3 regions of the Psychrobacter pacificensis genome follow, and region 2 is predicted to be linked to each of the others. Evidence: predicted binding sites of a transcription regulator. Region 2 holds the regulator's gene; each other region holds the start of a gene.
What was found. Region 2 encodes PhoB, which activates phosphate uptake and scavenging genes when phosphate is short. Its sites were predicted from a motif close to TGTCATNAANCTGTCATAA; they were not measured.
Positions count from the first base shown of each region.

Region 1 (4,296 bases), 430 kb from region 2:
GTATAAGGCAAGATAATCTTGAACATCACTTCCCACGTCGTCGCACCCATACCGTAGGCCGACTCTTTGAGTAGATCTGGCACCACAGAGAAAACATCACGCATGGTGGCGGCGATAAAAGGGATAATCATGATGGCAAGTACCAAGGACGCGGTAAACATCCCTAGTCCCATGGGTGCGCCTGTAAATAGCTTGCCGATGATAGGTAGCGGGCCCACATGCTCAATAAACCATGGCTGAATGTGCTCACCAAAGAAAGGCGCAAAGACAAACAAGCCCCACATCCCATAAATGATAGAAGGAATACCTGCCAACAGCTCAATGGCAATACCAAGCGGTTTTTTGAGGAACTTTGGACACATTTCGGTCAAAAATATCGCAATACCAAAACTGACTGGTACAGCGATAACAATCGCAATAAATGACGTCACCAAGGTGCCATAAATAGGCGCGAGTGCCCCGTACTCATTGGCAACCGTATCCCAATTATTACTGCTATAAAACCCCAAACCAAACTCTTGGATACTCGGCCACGCCCCAACAATCAGAGACACCAAAATGCCTCCTAACGATAGGAGGACGAGTATGGCAAACGCTTTGGTAGAGTTGACAAATAAAGCGTCGTAACGTTTTTGTTTAGCCAGTTGGGACCTTAAGTCTGTCATAAGTGTCTCAGCATTGAATGGGTGAATTCAAAAAAACTAGGGTGTTCATTTCGTTTTATGACAGCAAACGCAACTTGTATCCGTACTAATGGTTATCGTGAAACATAGCGATTAGTGTTTTGGTCAAATTTGCTGTGATAAAACCTCTCAAACCACTACCGGAGAATAGTGGCTTAAGAGGAAATCAAAAAGTCATTAAGCAGCTTGTACAGATCGTTTATTGCGCTGGCTTATAAACTGGCTGTCCATCGCTACCTTTGACCTCATTCCATTTCTCTTTGAATAGAGCCACTGCTGTATCAGAGAATGGGACATAGTCTAGCGCCATGGCATCATCATCACCTTGGGTATACGCCCAATCAAAGAAGTTCAACACGCCAGCGACTTGCTGAGGATTCTCTGGTTGCTTGTGTACTAAGATGAAAGTAGCAGCAGCGATTGGCCATGCTTGATCCGTCTCAGAGTTGGTGATGACTTTATAAAAGCCTTCTTGTTGTGACCAATCGATGTCGCCAGCGGCGGCAAAGGTTTCAGCAGATGGCTGCACGATATTGCCCGCGGCATTTTTAAGCGCGGCATGTGACATGTTGTTTTGCTTGGCGTAGGCATACTCCACATAGCCGATAGAGTTTTTCATGCGGTTAACGTAGCTTGAGACGCCCTCATTACCTTTACCACCTGCACCAGTCGCAGAGGTTGGCCACTTGACCGTTTTATCAACACCAACGCTGTCTTTCCAATCTGGTGATACCTTGGCGAGATAATCGGTAAAGTTAAACGTCGTACCTGAACCGTCTGAGCGGAATACTGTGGTGATGGCGGCATCTGGCAAAGTCAAATCTGGGTTCATGGCTTTGATCGCAGGATCATTCCAGTTATTGATTTTACCCAGATAGATATTGGCTAAGGTTTCACCATCTAGCTTTAACTGACCTGGCTCAACGCCATCGATGTTAACGATTGGCACAACGCCACCAATCACGGTTGGGAACTGGATAAGACCAGACTCTTCAAGCTCTTCAGGTGTTAATGGCGCATCAGAAGCACCAAAATCGACGGTTTTTGATTGGATTTGTTTGATACCACCAGATGAGCCAATAGATTGATAGTTGACTTGGCCACCTGTGGCAGCGTTATAGTCAGAAGACCATTTGGCATAGATCGGCTGCGGGAATGATGCGCCTGCACCTGTGATATTCATGGCGATGTTTTCAGCAGATTTGAAACCCGTGTCAGCAGAAGGCGTTGCCTGAGTCTGAGTGGTGGTTTCAGCCGTGGTAGCGGCGCTACTGGTCGTATCAGCAGCTGGTTCTGCCGTCTCTGTTGACTTATTACACGCCGTAAGCATTAATGTACAACTAACGGCCACTGCTAATAACGAATAACGCATGTAGGACTCCTGAAGTTTAACAACGATATAAAAAGGCATTGTTTGTGATATGAGCGTTATCTTGCCAAATCTTTATGACAGTTTAATGACAACCTCTCAAATCCTGCATTCGCTTTACACAATATTTAGCAATCGCCTCTAAGTATCAGTAATATCAAAGAATTTTAATTACTATCAATAGCTCCTGTTCTTTGTATCCATGCTAAATAGCAAAATAAGCGCCTGATATTTTCATCCAAATTCCATTAGCCGTTAACGCAGAATTTTGTTAGTATGAAAGGGATTTACAACACTGACAGACTCGGGGTGCGGTGTAGCATTGGCCTACTTTATTAAACGTTTATAGTTAAACATTGATAAAAGTAGCCACCTATCTACATTCGCTGAGAGATCACCCGCCGAACCTGATGCGGTTAGTACCGACGCAGGGAAGTCTTAAGCACGTTGTTATTGATGACAACGGACGCGTAGAAATACTTTTTTATCATCGCTATTGTCTAACGATGCACGCCGCATACGTAGATAACGAGAGAAGATAGAAAGGGGCGTCCACTATTTGATGACCATTAACCGCGACAACTTCTTTGCTCGCTGTTAGGTGTTGATAATATAAATTTGTCTGAATGACGAGTGTTTGCCCCGCAGCTACTGGCGGTGTTGCTTTTATTCAAAAACCAACACGCTAGGACAGCATATGACTATTTCAAACAGCAGCTCTTTTGACAGTGCCTCAGCGGCATCACAAGTCCAAACGCACAACCCAGCCGATAACATACCTCTCGTATCAGACACCAAAGCCGATAAAAAAGCCGACGCACTAAAAACGCCTGCCCACCGCGCCGCCAGTGATGCACGCTTTGAAGAAGACGCGCGCGACTTACACCGTATCCTACCCGCCTCGCGCAAAGTCTATATCGAAGGCTCACGGCCTGATATTCAAGTACCGATGCGTGAAATCAGCTTAACGGATACGCCAGTTGGCGGTACGGGTGATAAGGATGGCGAGCACAATCCGCCTTTTTATGTGTACGATACTTCAGGTGTGTACACTGACCCCAATGTCGAGATTGATCTGACCCGCGGTCTACCCAAACTGCGTGAAAACTGGATCGCTGAGCGCGGTGATACCGAGCAACTAAGCGGTCTATCTAGCTCGTACGGGCAAGCGCGTGCTCGTGACATCAGTACTGCCAACCTCAGGTTTGCTCATATTGACAAACCGCGCCGTGCCAAAGCAGGGAAAAACGTCACGCAGATTTACTACGCGCGTCGCGGCATCATTACCCCTGAGATGGAATATATTGCGATACGTGAGACGCAAAAGCAGCATGAACTGACTGACATGCGTCAACATGAGGGTGAGAGCTTCGGTGCCAATATGCCCAAAATTATCACCCCTGAGTTTGTCCGTGATGAAGTAGCCGCTGGACGCGCAATTATCCCCAACAACATCAACCACCCTGAATCTGAGCCAATGATTATCGGGCGTAACTTTTTGGTAAAAATCAATGCCAATATCGGCAACTCAGCGCTCGGCTCATCGATCGATGAAGAAGTCTCCAAAATGACGTGGGCCACGCGTTGGGGCGCGGATACCATCATGGATTTATCGACGGGCAATCACATTCACGAAACCCGCGAATGGCTAATCCGTAACTCGCCTGTGCCGATTGGTACCGTACCGATTTATCAAGCCTTAGAAAAAGTCGATGGCGTCGCTGAAGATCTGACGTGGGAGATATTCCGTGATACCTTGATCGAGCAAGCCGAGCAAGGTGTGGATTACTTTACCATTCACGCAGGCGTCCTGCTCCGCTATGTACCGCTCACCGCAAAGCGTTTGACAGGTATCGTCTCACGCGGTGGCTCTATCATGGCGCAGTGGTGTCTGGCGCATCACAAAGAGAGCTTTTTATACACGCATTTTGAAGATATCTGCGAGATTATGAAGCAATACGATGTGGCGTTCAGTCTAGGTGATGGCCTACGCCCCGGCTGCTTGCAAGATGCCAATGATGAAGCGCAGTTCGGTGAGCTACGCACCCTTGGAGAATTGACCAAAGTGGCATGGGAGCACGACGTACAGGTGATGATTGAAGGCCCTGGACACGTGGCGATGAACCGTATCAAAGAAAACATGGACTTGCAGCTTGAGCTGTGTGCGGACGCGCCTTTCTATACCTTGGGCCCATTAACGACTGACATCGCCCCAGGTTATGACCATATCACCAGTGCGATTGG
Region 1 covers NZ_CP048752.1:2,890,074-2,894,369, forward strand. The annotation lists gene pstC (phosphate ABC transporter permease subunit PstC) at 1-665, opposite strand, end outside; gene pstS (phosphate ABC transporter substrate-binding protein PstS) at 883-2,055, opposite strand; TPP riboswitch at 2,348-2,503, shown strand; gene thiC (phosphomethylpyrimidine synthase ThiC) at 2,750-4,296, shown strand, end outside.
Region 1: pstS (phosphate ABC transporter substrate-binding protein PstS) is a predicted target of PhoB. The motif match lies at 2,128-2,146, and genes of this name have one in related genera.

Region 2 (4,296 bases):
GTGCACATGCGTTTATTCAAGACAGCTTTGCTCCTATTCATAAATGGCTATCACACAATATTGACTATGTGACCCAGCAAGGATGGTTGATCGACGCGTAAATCTATAAAAACGCTAGGTATAAAAAAGCCCAGTTGAGCATTGTGATATACGCTTCACTGGGCTTTTATTTTTTATTATATTAGAAATAAATTACGGTTTCGTGACACCCAGTAATTGACCCATTTTTACAAAACTATTGGCTTTCATGGTCTCTTGCCAGTCGGCTTTTGCTGCTTTTGGCAACACTACGATAGCCGTTGATCCTAAATAAAAACGACCAAGCTCTTCGCCTGCCGCAAACTGCATATCGTGATCCGCTTCTTGTATATCATCCGTGCGGGTAATTTTGCCAGTGGCGACGGTTTCGATACCAGCGACAATCATAGCGCCTACCATGACAACGGCCGCTTTGCCATACTTGGTATCAAATATGCAGACCAAACGCTCATTACGCGCAAACAAGTCCGGCACATTAGCTGCCGTGGTATTGTTGACCGAAAACAGCGTACCAGGGACATAGCGAGTCTTGGTCAGCGTACCGGCAAATGGCATATGAACACGGTGGTAATTGCTAGGGGCTAGATAGATTGTCGCAAAACTACCATCGGCAAAATAACGGCCATCTTCGCTATCAGCCAGCAATTGGCCAACGTCATAGTGACGCCCTTTGGCTTGTAGCATTTTATGATCTTTAATTTGCCCAAGCTGAGAGATGATACCGTCAGCAGGACTAACGATGCCGTTTGCGGTGGTATCGATGGTGCGAGCATCTTCTTTTAGTTCACGGGTAAAAAAGTCATTAAAACTCTCGTAAGCATTAAGGCTCTGGCGCTCATACTCATCTAGGCTGATATTATAAGCTTTGGCAAAACCACGGATAAAGGTGCGTTTGACATAAGGATGACGACTGGCGGCCAAACGTCCAGCGACTTTACTGAGCTTTTGCTGCGGTACCAGCTGTTGTAAGGTGGTAAATACATTCATAATAAGGCTACCAAAATAGGATGTGATGTCATTATTGCATAGGCAAGTTAATGGCCATATTTTATCATGGACAGCGTATTATTGTCTGACCATAAACTGTAAGCCATTTATAAATAAAGAAGGTCGTAAATGAAAGCACTGATACAACGAGTGAGCCGTGCCAGCGTCACTATCGATGAGCATTGTGTTGGCAAAATTGATCATGGGATATTGGCCTATATTGGGTTGGGTCATGATGACGATTTCGCCGCCGCCAAGCGAATGATTGACAAAATATTGACCTATCGCATTTTTGAAAATGATGACGATCCTGCCAAATTTGGTAAACTGGATAAAAACGTCCAGCAAGTCGGCGGCGGATTGTTATTAGTGTCACAATTTACGCTGATGGCAAAAACGGATAAAGGTCGCCGCCCTGACTTTGATGGCGCGATGGCACCTGATGCGGCCCAAGTGCTGTTCGAGCAACTCATCGACTATGCCAAAACCCAGTATCCGAATGTAGCCACTGGTCAGTTTGGCGCTGATATGCAAGTTGAAAGCATCAATGATGGACCACTTAATTTTCTATTGGAGATCTGACATCAGAGTGTCATCAGGCTGTCATAATTAATCCGTTTAATAGATAGAGACTGGTGAGTATTTATCGCCTTTTTATATGCCAGATTTTGTCCGCTAACACCGAGAATGTCCTATGTATAATGAGAAAATTTTGATTGTTGAAGATGAACCTGCGATTCGTGAAATGGTTGTGATGACGCTAGAAATGGCTGGGTTTGATAGCCTACAAGCGGCTGACGTATCAGAAGCGCATCAGCAAGTGGTCGATCATAGACCGTCATTAATATTATTAGATTGGATGTTGCCCGGAGACAAGAGCGGTGTTGATTTTTGTCGTATGCTCAAAAGCGATGAGATGCTCTCTGAGATACCCGTCATTATGCTAACGGCCAAAAGCGAAGAAGACAGCAAGGTTCACGGCCTAGATGCAGGTGCAGATGATTACATGACCAAGCCTTTTTCGACGCGCGAGCTGATTTCCAGAATCAAAGCGGTCTTGCGCCGTAGTAGCGCGATGAGTAGCGACAAGCCTATCGAAATTGGTCAGCTGAGTCTCGATACCAAAAGCCAGCGCGTGACAGCCGCAGGAAAAGTCATCGAGGTCGGCCCGACAGAATATCGTCTACTGGCATTTTTTATGAGTCACCCAGAGCGCGCTTACACAAGAACGCAGCTGCTCGATCAGGTTTGGGGCGGTAACGTTTATATCGAAGATCGAACCATTGATGTACATATCAAGCGTCTACGTAAACTACTGCGTCCTTATGATTGTGATACATTGATACAAACGGTGCGCGGTACAGGCTATCGGTTCTCTAGTCTTATTGAGCCAAGCTAATCTTATATAAGTTGATTTTTGATAACTTGATCTTGTATGAACAATGCCACCATAACAATAAATAAAATAGCGGATAGTGGTAAGGATAAGAAATGAACAAGATAGCGCCAGCAAAAAAGAAAAAAGACCATAACTATAATAATGACCAGCAAGATGCGCCAGCACAAATCGCTAGCCAAAATGCGGCGGAGCAATTAGAGAAAATCAGAAGTGCGCTGCGAGCATTGCGAGATGCGGTCATCTTACTGAATGAAGATGATGGGTTAGAGTGGTGGAATCAGGCGGCGCAGGATCTCTTGTCACTGCAGCCAGCTGACAAAGGCCAAAGTGTGTTTGACTTTATCATTGTGCCCGAGTTTCGCCAGTACTATCAAAACACCACCCTGCCCAATGATGGTATTCATATAGAATCGTGGCGCGATCCCAGTCGTTATCTAAAGTGTGAGCTCACGCCTTTTGGTGACGAGAAGCTATTGTTTATTTATGATGTGACCCGCGTACAGCATTTAGAGCAAATGCGCCAAGACTTTGTGGCGAATGTCTCTCATGAGCTACGCACGCCGCTGACAGTAATGATGGGCTATTTGGAGAACTTCTCTCACCAACCAGACATGCCGCCACAGTGGCGTCGCGGTTTTGAGCTGATGACCCAGCAAACAGCCCGTATGAATCGAATCGTAAATGACTTATTACTGCTCTCCAAGATTGAAATCGAAGAGACGCATGAGTTTAATGATGTCGATATGACCAAACTCCTCACCAATATCTATGATGATGCACAGGCATATAACCAAGCGTACAAGCACACCATTCATTTGCACATAGATACCTATGACGGGTTATATGGGTCGGAGGTGTACTTGATCAGCGCCTTGTCCAACTTAGTCATTAATGCGATTAAATATACGCCAAAAGGCGGTAATATTACCATCAGTTGGACGCAGACATCGGATGGGTGCCGATTTGCCGTTGAGGACGATGGACTTGGTATCGCACCAGAGCATATTGCGCGTTTGACGGAGCGCTTTTATCGTATTGATAAAGGGCGTAGTCGTGCCACAGGCGGTACAGGATTAGGGCTGGCTATCGTGAAGCACGTTTTGCATCAGCACGAGGCGCAGTTGCAGATTGACTCAATAGAGGGAGAGGGGTCGACATTTAGTGTGGTATTTCCAGCCGCGTATGTGAGATCGGCTGCGACAAATTAGTACAGGCCTTGCCCATATTGTTTAGACTCGTCATGCGGATTTATTTAGCATGCCTAATTTAGTATACCTAGTCTTTTTGCAACAGCGGGTAAGGGTTGACGGCACTGCCATTGATATAAATACCGTAATGTACATGTGGCGGTGTCCCTTTTGCGTTACCGCTGTCACCCACATAACCGATAATATCGCCTTGATTGACCCAATCATTGGGCGCAATATCGGCATAGTCTTCTAGATGCGCGTAATAATGACCAGCACCGCCAGGCCCTACCACGACGACCACGCGCCCACCCAAGTTATTCTCACCAACCTTACTCACAATTCCCTGCGTGGTTGACTGTATCGGCGTGCCACGTTCTGCAAAGATATCGATGCCTTCATGTGAGCGCCCTTGACTGCGTGCCGCACCCCACGTATCGGTCAGACGCTTGTCTGGTAGCGGATTTGGCAAGCTGTTCTCTGTTGGCAGTTCTTGTTGTAATAGGCTCATCTGCTGCCATTTGGCGACCACAAACGATTGGGTCTGCTCGCTAATGCTGGGTAGCAGCTTATCAAAGACAAATAAAAACCCTAGCAATACAACCGCCTTAATCAGTACGCCGAGTACACGACTGACAAAAGAAGGCTTCGGTGGTTGGCTTTTTCCATCTGCTAGCATTGATG
Region 2 covers NZ_CP048752.1:372,807-377,102, forward strand. The annotation lists gene GYK50_RS01650 (HD domain-containing protein) at 1-101, shown strand, start outside; gene asd (archaetidylserine decarboxylase) at 193-1,026, opposite strand; gene dtd (D-aminoacyl-tRNA deacylase) at 1,156-1,608, shown strand; gene phoB (phosphate regulon transcriptional regulator PhoB) at 1,721-2,425, shown strand; gene phoR (phosphate regulon sensor histidine kinase PhoR) at 2,518-3,633, shown strand; gene GYK50_RS01675 (M23 family metallopeptidase) at 3,701-4,291, opposite strand.

Region 3 (4,296 bases), 870 kb from region 2:
ATGAGCTGCAAATCAATATCCAATTGGCCATCATAGTAATCGTTTAAGCTGTTTTTGATTTCAGTAAGGGTGAAACCAATGGCTTGCGCGCTTTTGATTAGCTCAATACGCTCGACGCACTCGGGATGAAACTCAGTATATAAACGTGAGCCTGCTTGACGCTTACGCGACCTTAATAGGCCCAACTGTTCATAGTGACGCACGGTGTCTTTGGTTGTATTGGCTTTTGCTGCCAGCTCTCCGATTAGCAGAAATGAGGTATCAAGCGCCATAAAACTCTCTTAACTCTTTAGCTTTTGTAGATTTCATGATTGATGCTGCCAAGGATTTGCTGTATCGAGAAGGGATACGGCCAATGGTTTATGAAAATTATTGTGCCAATTGATGGAGCGACTGCTTATTAAGCGGTCTAATTGAGCAAGAAAGTCAGGACGCGGTAGAGTAGTGGCACCCAAGCTCATGAGATGATCATTAGGTAACTGGCAGTCGACAAGTGCAACATGACTTTGCTCACATAAGCGCATCAACCCCCAAAACGCGAGTTTTGACGCATTAGAGGCACGATGAAACATGGATTCACCAAAATAGATGCCGTTGATCTTTAGCCCATATAATCCACCAATGAGCTGACCTGTCTCGTCCCACACCTCAATGCTATGGGCAAATCCTTGCGCATGCAGTTTGGTATAAGCCTCAATCATCTCTTCATGAATCCAAGTGTGTTCGCGTTCGGGCAGGTCATTATTAAGACCATCGCTACGCGGCAGACTACAGGCATGTATGACGTCATCAAAAGCTTGATTGAGTGTTAGTTGCCAACGCGTGCGACTTGCTTGCTTGCGCAGTGACTTACTCGGTTGATAATCAGATGGGACGATCACACAACGCGGCTCAGGACACCACCAAGCGATAGGCTCATCTTCATTGAACCATGGAAACAGTCCTTGTGCATAAGCAGATATTAATGTATCGGGTGCAAGATCGCCACCCATCGCGACAATACCAATGCCCTCAGGATCGATAGAAATAGGATCAGGAAAGTCATAACGCCCAAGACTTTGTAAAGTCTCAGGCGTGATGTATTGATCATGATCGCCGTGCTGCGCAAAGTTATTCATTTAGTCTTCTTGATCAGCAGTCAGCGTTGACGCATAGGTATGGTCTTTCGCCGTTGTCTCACCGATAGCATCCAAATATTTCTCAGCATCCAGCGCTGCCATACAGCCAGTACCAGCAGAGGTAATGGCTTGACGATAGACATGATCAGCCACGTCACCTGCGGCAAACACCCCTTCGATACTGGTCTGCGTGGCATTACCATTCAAGCCACTATTGACGACCAGATAGCCATCTTTCATATCCAATTGACCTTTGAATAGGTCGGTATTAGGCTTATGACCGATGGCGACAAACATACCCATTGCATCCAGTTGTTTGGTGCTGCCATCAATCATTGATTCGATAACGACACCATTGACGCCCATGTCATCACCGACAACTTCTTTGACTTGATGGTTCCACTCAATTTTGACATTACCGTTTTTGGCTTTTTCAAACAGCTTGTCTTGTAGGATTTTTTCAGAGCGCAGGCTATCACGGCGATGCACTAAAGTGACTTCAGAAGCAATGTTAGAGAGGTATAAGGCTTCTTCAACGGCTGTATTACCACCGCCAATCACAGCAACTTTTTGATCTTTATAAAAGAAACCGTCACAAGTGGCACAAGCGGATACGCCAAGCCCTTTAAATTTGGTTTCTGATTCTAGACCTAGGTACTGAGCAGAGGCACCTGTTGAGATAATCAGGGCATCACAAGTATAGGTGCCGTTGTTACCTGACAGCTCAAAAGGTCGTACATTCAAGTTAACATCATTGATATGATCATAAACCAATTCTGTACCGAAACGCTCAGCATGTGCCTTCATACGCTCCATTAATGCAGGACCGGTCAAATCATGCGCATCGCCTGGCCAGTTATCGACTTCGGTGGTGGTGGTTAATTGGCCACCCACTTCAATACCCGTTACCATAACAGGTTTAAGGTTGGCGCGTGCCGCATAGACCGCAGCCGAATAACCGGCAGGACCTGAGCCTAAAATGATGAGCTTTTCGTGACGTGAAGCAGTAGTGTCAGTTGCCATAAGTGGTTCCTTTCTAAATATACGAACTAAATATACGAATGAAAAATATGAGTTATAAATCTAATAAAAAACGTCAAGCGTTGCTACTAATATGGTTTTTCTAATTGCTATGTGATAATAACATAAGGGTAGATAGCAAAAAGTGCAAGTTTGCTAAAACAAACACAGCTATCATTAGAATCAAAGCATGATAACCTTGAAATACTCGTGCTAGAAACAGCTGGTATTTTATAGCGTTTGTGCCACAGTATTGGCAGTATTCTGTTAGTAACTTTTGGATTATTCGCAGATTTTTTGCGCAAATCGTACATTGATTTACTTTCTTGCACGCTTTCTTTATAAGAGTGTCGCCACTGTACCTATGTATTTGTTATTATAAGAAGTTATGCCAAGTGTGATAGAGCTTAAGCGATGACTGCTATGCTCAGGCCTTTTGAGAGTTGAATCTCAACCAAACACTTTGCTAGGTACCTTTATATGTCAGCACTTTATGTCAGCATGATTAGACTTAGTCATGCACTGGCGACCATTTAGTATTAACAACAAGGCAGATTTTACGTGATATCAGCACCGCTTATTGAGTATTTAAAAAAGGGAATATTTACCCTCCTTGGGCTAATACTGGCTGTTTATTTGTTTGTTATTTTAATGACTTACACAGGCAATGATCCTAGCTGGTCGCATATCAGTAGTGATATGACGACTATTAACAATATGGGTGGCCAGACGGGCGCTTGGTTGTCCGACTTGCTCTATAGCTTTTTTGGCTATGGTGCATGGTGGTTTTTAGCGTTTGTGGTTTATGAGTCTATCCTTATTTGGTGGGACAATAAGCCGACGTTTTGGCTCATGCGACTGGTCGCTTATGTGTTTTTGCTGTTGAGCGCCAGTGCATTATTTGCACAACTGGTTGCCTTAATTCAGCAAGTAGCCAATCCTGCATCAACGGGACTTGAAGGCGTGGCTGGTGGTATCATCGGTCTTGAGTTGCAGCAACGTTTGGCACAGTTGCTATCGCAGTGGGGCAGTGTGGTTTTCTTGGCGGTGTTCGTTGTGATTACCGCGACCTTTGCCTTTAACATCCATTGGCTCTCTATATATCAGAAGATTACAGCACTATCTTGGCTTGGCTCAGGGTTAAAAAATAAAGAAGATGCTGCCGAGTTGGATGAGCAAAGTGAGGTGTCGCAAGACCGTGACAGTATCAAAGAGGGAAATCCCAATCAAACAGCCGAGTATGAGCAGCTGCCACTTGAGTTGCAATCAGCTGACGATGCGAATAGTGTTCACGCAGTAGATAATAGTGGCAGATTCAGCAATGTATTATCAGATTTTTTGTCGACGTCCGGATTGGCTGATAGTGTGAAAGCATCTATGGCGACAGCAAAAGCAGCAGCAACGTCTAGCGATGAGAAAAGTGAGTCACCATACGCGGTCGCAGCGACCGCTAATGCTACGGTTGGCAGTACAGTCAGTGATACCAACACATCAACGATACCAAACCCTATCGCAGCGCCTGTTCGCAAAGTCGAGCCAAGCTTTGCATGGAATGATGCAAATACGGTTGATAATTTGCTCGCGCGTGAACAGATGGCTTATAGCACTAACAGCATAGATAATTCTACTGTGCCTAACTATGCACAGAGTGAAGTCGTCACTGACGTGTCACTAGAAGAAGCAGTACAAACCTCTGTGGCAGCACCGATGGTAGAAACCGAAACTCAATCAGATTTATCTAATCAAGAGCTAGCTACTCAATCCTCAATGGATGAATCAACGAATGCTCAAGCTGTCAATCAGGCTATTACTGAGCCGGAAGACTCTCACCCAGATGATATAACGGAGAATGTCGATAAGTTGGCAGAAGCATGGTTGGCGGAGCATGGCAATATATCAGAACCTGTTGCAAAATCGTCGGTTGCTACTGCTGAGGAAACTAATGTCACTAATCAAATTCCGCAAGAAGAGCTATCAAGGCCTACGTCAGACGCCACTAATAGCATTCTAAGTGACGACTCTTATGGGCTCTCTGCTGCACAGTCCGAACTATTACAACGTAATGAGTCATCGCCTGTACCTGAGGTCACAGTGGCTCAGCCATCAGTAGAGGTGGCCGCATCAGTATCAGAAATTTCGGATATGACACCGACCAATA
Region 3 covers NZ_CP048752.1:2,451,817-2,456,112, reverse strand. The annotation lists gene GYK50_RS10405 (MerR family transcriptional regulator) at 1-272, opposite strand, end outside; gene aat (leucyl/phenylalanyl-tRNA--protein transferase) at 306-1,118, opposite strand; gene trxB (thioredoxin-disulfide reductase) at 1,119-2,141, opposite strand; gene GYK50_RS10390 (DNA translocase FtsK) at 2,700-4,296, shown strand, end outside.
Region 3: GYK50_RS10390 (DNA translocase FtsK) is a predicted target of PhoB. The motif match lies at 2,630-2,648, and genes of this name have one in related genera.